One region of the Pseudochrobactrum algeriensis genome, then DNA from elsewhere that is predicted to be linked to it. Evidence: riboswitches for the same ligand, from Rfam matches in the RefSeq annotation. Region 1 holds a riboswitch; the other holds the start of a gene.
The links. A riboswitch is a leader RNA that binds a small molecule or an ion and turns the genes downstream of it on or off. The one in region 1 is predicted to bind thiamine pyrophosphate.
Positions count from the first base shown of each region.

Region 2: it holds a riboswitch for thiamine pyrophosphate, as region 1 does, so the genes downstream of both, KHQ09_RS01725 (ABC transporter permease) here and thiB (thiamine ABC transporter substrate binding subunit) in region 1, are expected to answer to the same signal.

Region 1 is NZ_CP075361.1:2,876,436-2,879,551, forward strand. It holds gene thiP (thiamine/thiamine pyrophosphate ABC transporter permease) at 1-306, opposite strand, end outside; gene thiB (thiamine ABC transporter substrate binding subunit) at 377-1,384, opposite strand; TPP riboswitch at 1,446-1,555, opposite strand; gene KHQ09_RS15370 (thiamine diphosphokinase) at 1,741-2,382, shown strand; gene KHQ09_RS15375 (glycine zipper domain-containing protein) at 2,493-2,777, shown strand; gene KHQ09_RS15380 (ABC-F family ATP-binding cassette domain-containing protein) at 2,938-3,116, shown strand, end outside.
Region 2 is NZ_CP075360.1:301,841-304,956, forward strand. It holds gene KHQ09_RS01720 (aspartate aminotransferase family protein) at 1-805, shown strand, start outside; TPP riboswitch at 904-1,016, shown strand; gene KHQ09_RS01725 (ABC transporter permease) at 1,127-1,948, shown strand; gene KHQ09_RS01730 (ABC transporter ATP-binding protein) at 1,945-2,694, shown strand; gene KHQ09_RS01735 (ABC transporter substrate-binding protein) at 2,705-3,116, shown strand, end outside.

The DNA of each region.
Region 1 (3,116 bases):
CAAGGACGGCAAAGTCAAAGGCACAGCGAAAAAGCGCAGCAGTAATTTGCGGCCGCGAAATGCCGTATTGGCATGGAGTGCACGGGCTACCGGCAGTGCAAACAGCACTGAAAGCAGAACTGACAACAGCGCCTGCAGCAGCGTAAAACGCGTAATATTCCACAAATAACTGTCAAAAGCTGCAAGTGCATCGCTATCGGATTGCAGCCCCTGAATACCAAGTGACAGCAAAGCGCCGCCGGTCAGAACCAGCAGCAGCATCAGCGCGATAAAGCCTGAGACAGTTTTAAAACGGAAGGCCTGCATAATTCTCCGTAAATGCCCCGCCGCACGTTGCGGCGGAAGCAGTCATGTTGAGCTCAGAAACAGTTGTGCCTTAGCGGCTCATAGCTTTCAGCCACTCATCAACCCATGCTTTGCGGTTTTGTGCAACGGTTTCAGAAGCAATCAGCAAGCTCTTATCCGGTTTTGGCAGAGCATCAAAAGCCGCATCGAGCGGCGCAGAAGTGTCATAGGCAGGATACATCCAGTTGGTCTGCGGGATAACATCCTGAAAACCGGCTGTGGTCATGAATTTCAGAAACTCTGCAGCGCGCGGGTTTTTAGCACCGTTTATCGTCTGGCCGGCCAGTTCAATCTGGAGATAATTACCTTCCTCAAAAGTCACTGCTTTATAGCGCTCGGTTTTATCCGAGATCATGTGATAGGCGGCAGAAGTCGTATAGGACAGCACCATCGGTGCCTCACCTTTGGTGAACAGACCATAGCCCTCAGACCAGCCCGGTGTAACTGTCAGCACACGTTTGCTAAGCTTTTGCCACTGTTCCGCAGCCTTATCGCCATAGAGATCCTTCACCCAGAGCATCATGCCCAGACCCGGTGTGGATGTGCGCGGATCCATCAGAATGATCTTTTGCGAAGCATCACCGTCAATCAGTTCGGCCATGGATTTCGGCGGATTTTTCATCTTCTCGCTGTCATAGATCACAGCGAAATAACTGTAATCATAAGGCAGGAAAACATCGTCCTGAAAATTGTCAGGCACATTGCTTTTCACATCACTCAATCCGTGCGGGGCGAACAGGCCGGAGGCTTTGGCATCATTGATAAGATTGGTATCAAGCCCCAGAACAATATCGGCCTTGGTGGATTTGCCTTCCAGTTTCAGGCGGTTGAGCAAAGCCACACCATCGGCAACAGCGACAAAATTGACAGTGCAGCCGCAGGATTTTTCAAAATTCTCTTTAACCTTCGGACCCGGACCCCAGTCAGATGTAAAACTGTCATAGGTATAGATGGTCAGATCCTGAGCCTGTACTGCACTTGCACCGAGGCTTAAAACGGACAGAAGACCGGTTGTGAGAAGTAGATTTCTGATAAGCATGAGATAACAGCCGCGCGGGCTCTCCTCTGGTTATGAATTGATCCAAGGATTGAGCGCCGGAAGCCGGACAGCATCTAATCCCTCCGCCGGTACAAACCGGATCAGGTTCAGCGGGTTAGCCGGAGACCGGCCTCTCAGCCTCCGAAACCGAAGGCACCCCGTTAGAGCGAGCGGACAATAGGATAAAACAGCGTCACGGAGCAAGAGGATTGTTAGAGCATGTCGGGCTCAAATGGTTTCATTTAAGCTGCTGCGACCATGCGACAATTAAAAAATCCGGAGCGAACGCAGTGGGTATGATTAAACGCGACACGCTCCAGACTTCCGGTCTGTGAAACAGCGTGATATGCAGCACCATGTCAAAATTTCTCATTCTTCTCGGCGGTGATCTGACCGTCACTTCGCGGCTGAAAAAGCAAATTTCCGGTGCACGCGTCTTGGCGGCAGACAGCGGTATGCGCCATGCGGCCGGCCTTGGCGTGGTGCCGGAATTATGGCTCGGCGACTTTGATTCCACTGATACAGCACTGGCCGCACAATATGGACACATTGAGCGGCAGGTCTTTCCCGTTGCAAAGAATATGACCGATGGCGAGCTGGCATTGCATGAAGCCTATGAGCGCGGTGCAACAGAAGTGATTTTAGCCGGTGCTTTCGGCGGTGAACGCACCGACCACACATTTCTGCATCTCAGCATGGCAGTAGCGCAGGCACATACAGGACGTAAAATATTTCTCTCCAGCGGTCACGAGGAAGCAACACCGCTGATCTACGGAAAAACCGGTTTTGACCTGCCGGAAGAAACATTATTCAGTATTCTGGGCTTTGAGACATTAACCAGATTATCAATTTCCGGCGCCGAATGGCCGCTGGATAATGTGACTGTACCGTTTGGCTCTTCTTTAACGCTTTCAAATAGGGTAAAAGAAAACTTAACAGTGACGTTAGGTGGAGGCGCGGCAATTTTAGTCGCATCGCCTGCCATTGATTCAATCTGATGTGACTGAACGTAAAAACCTGTAAATTGTTTTGATAGTTGCCGTCTTCTTTTTGCTATAAAATGCAGGAGATTATGGCAAGTGAGTAGCCTCAACGGGAGTAACTTTAGATGAAATCACGTCTTTCTATGATCGCAGTAACAGCAGTGCTCGCGTTTTCGACTGTTGCCTGTACAACAGGCGAACAGCGCACCGCCGGTTACGGTGTGGGCGGCGCAGCACTCGGCGCGCTTGCCGGTGGCGCAATTGGCGGTAACGGCCGTGGCGCCCTGACCGGTGCTGCAATCGGTGCGGTTGCCGGTACGCTGCTCGGTGCAGCACAGACCCGTAACGGCGTTCAGTATTGCCGCTACCGCGACAATTACGGCCGCGTTTACGAAGCGCCTTGTAACTAATAGTTACAAAATTGAATTTAAAAACAGGCCGGTTTCCGGCCTGTTTTTTTATGCCCTCGTATCAAGCTCAGGAAATTTGCCGCGAGGGTTCCTGTTTGCAGCAATATGCAGTAATGAGCAGTAACAATCTTCGGCCTCTCTTTTTAAAGCGTAATTATCCATGGCTCCTCCTCTTCTCCGACTTGACCAGATCAGCCTGACTTTTGGCGGCACACCGCTGCTGGAGGATGCAGGCCTGTCGATCAGCGAAGGAGAGCGGATTGCGTTGGTCGGGCGTAACGGCTCCGGCAAATCCACACTGTTGAAAATTGCAGCCGGTATGGTTGAACCGACCGGCGG
Region 2 (3,116 bases), on a different replicon from region 1:
GGCGCTGCCGGGTGAAACGGAAGAACAATTCACCGACCGCATGGCTGCTGATCTGGAAGCAATGATTCTGGCAGAAGGCCCTGATACCATTGCTGCATTTATCGGTGAGCCGATCATGGGTGCCGGTGGTGTTGTGGTACCGCCGGACAGCTACTGGGGTAAAATTCAGGCTGTTCTGAAAAAATATGACATTCTGCTGATTGCGGATGAAGTGATTTGCGGTTTCGGCCGTACCGGCAATATGTTCGGTTCCGAGACCTTCAAAATGCAGCCGGATATTATGGTCTTTTCCAAGCAGCTTTCATCTTCTTATCTGCCGATCTCGGCACTTGTAGTGAATGAAAAAGTCTTTGCACCACTGGCTGACGAGAGCAATCGTATCGGTACTTTCGGCCATGGTTATACCGGCGGTGCGCATCCGGTTGCCGCAGCTGTTGCCAATGAAAATATCAAGATTATTGAAGAAAATAATCTGGTTGATAATGCCCGTGAAGTCGGCGCGCATATGCAGAAGCGTCTGCGTGAACTGGCAGACCATCCGCTTGTGGGTGAAGTACGCGGCAAGGGCCTGATCGCAGCGGTTGAACTGGTTGCTGACAAGCAGACCAAAGAACCGCTTGAAAAAGCTGGTAATCTTGGCCTGATGGCAAATGCTGCGCTGCTGAACAATGGTGTTATCTGCCGCAATATGCTGGACACTGTCGCATTCTGCCCGCCGCTGATCATCAATGAAAAGCAGGTTGATGAAATGGTCGGCGCTTTTGCCAAGGCACTGGATACAGTGGCTGCTGAAGTGAAGAAGTAATTTCTTCTGAAATTTGGAATGAAACGGCGCATGTGAGCAATCATATGCGCCGTTTTTATTTATACCCTTTCAAACGACTGCAATATGTGCTTAATCTCGCGCATCCACAGGGGGGCTCCGTAGTGCCGGGGCTGAGATGCTAGTGTCAAACTGGCGGACCCTAAAGCTGATCTGGGTAATACTAGCGGAGCGAGGCGGACCATGTTTTCTGGCGCACAAATTTCCCTTAATACTGTCACGGCAATTCCGGCGGGCTATCTCCGGCTGACCTGAAGAATTCACTGCAAGTTTCACCCGTATTCTTGTCACCGGAATTCTGTCATGTCTGTTTATCAAGCTGCCGCTGCAGATTGCTCGCAATCTGCACGCAAATCGTCTGATTATATCGTTACATTTCTGCCCGCCATCTTGTCGGTCAGTGCGATCTTTCTGTTCTGGGAAAGCTATGTCGCGCTGTCAGGCATCGCACCTTCCGTCTTGCCTGCACCAAGCCGGATTCTGCAGCAGATGTTTTTGCATCGTCAGGCTTTGTGGGACAATACGCTGCCGACAATCCGCGCAACGCTGATCGGCTTCAGCTGTTCTGTCATCACCGCCTGTCTGCTCTCTGTGCTGATCGACCGGTATATTCTGTTGCGGCGGGCACTGTTTCCGGTTTTCATTATCAGCCAGACCCTGCCGCTGATCGCCATTGCGCCTTTGATTGTGCTGTGGTTCGGCTTTGGTTTACTGCCGAAAATTCTGCTGGTCTCTCTGGTTACGTTTTTTCCGATGCTGGTGGCACTGGTGCAGGGCTATGCCGCGACGGATAAAGAGATAGAGCATTTGCTGGCCTCAATGGGCGCAGGCAGATGGACGATTTTCCGCTTAGCGCGCATTCCTTCGGCTTTGCCTTACTTCTTCGCCGGCTTACGCATCTCGATTACCTATGCGGTTGTCGGTGCGATATTTGCTGAATATGCGGGCGCGCTGAAAGGGCTGGGCATCTATATTCTCAATGCCAAAAACAACTTCCGGCCTGATCTCGTGCTGGCTGCCGTATTTATCAGTGCTACGCTGACTTTGAGCCTGTTTGGTCTGACATTGCTGATGCAGAAATGGGTCGCCCCGTGGCTGAAAACAGAGCGGGGGGCAGGGCAATGACACGTCTGCAATTGCAATCCGTCGCCAAGTCCTTTGGCTCTCTGGAAGTTCTGCGCAATATTTCCCTTCATGTGGCTGAAGGGGAATTTGTCTCGGTTTTAGGACCGTCCGGTGCCGGAAAATCGACGATTTTCAATCTGCTGACCGGTGCGGAACAGCTCTCGCAAGGGCGCATCATGTTTGACGGGGCACCATTGGCACAGGCACGCGATGCTTTCGCTTTCATGCCACAGCGCGATGCGCTGATGCCGTGGCGACGGATGATAGATAATGCCACGCTGGGGCTGGAAGTGCAGGGCATGAGCCGCAAGGATGCCCGCCAATTAGCTGAGCCATTGTTTGAGGAATTTGGCCTTGCCGGTTTTGAGCAGGCCTATCCGGCGGAGTTGTCAGGCGGTATGCGCCAGCGGGCAGCTTTGCTGCGCACAGTTGTCCAGCAACGCAAAATGCTGCTGCTGGACGAGCCTTTCGGTGCGCTGGATGCTCTGACCCGCGCTTCGATGCAGCACTGGCTGGAGAGTATGTGGCAGAGCCATCGCTGGACGGCATTGCTGATTACCCATGATGTGCGTGAAGCCGTTTATCTCTCCGACCGGATTTATGTGTTGTCGGCACGCCCCAGCAGGGTTGTGCATGAGGTGACTGTCGATCTGCCGCGCCCGAGACGGGACTCTATGCACAAAACCGCATTGGAAAAAGCTGCCGTGCTGGAAGCTGAAATCTTAGATCTCCTCCTGAATTTGTAAGGAAATAATCATGGCAATTCTCAATCGCCGCCGCCTGTTATCCGCACTGGCTCTGTCCGGTGCAATGAGCCTGCTGCCGGTCACATCTTTCGCCAAAGATCCGGCGAAAGTGACTGTCGCCCTCGACTGGACAGTGAACACCAATCATATCGGCATGTTCATTGCCCGCGATCAGGGTTTTTATAAAGAAGCGGGGCTTGATGTAACGATCCTGCCTTATTCCGATACATCAGCGGGTGTGCTGGTCGCCAGTGGTGCGGCGGATTTCGGTATTGTCGGCTCTACCGGCCTGTTTGCGCAGCGCACTGCGGGTGCTGATCTTGTCGGTACCTATGCGGTCGTGCAGCATGAAACCGGCCGTCTGGTCTTTATGGATGACCGGCAGGATATTCAATCTCCGAAAGACCTCGACGGCAAAACCT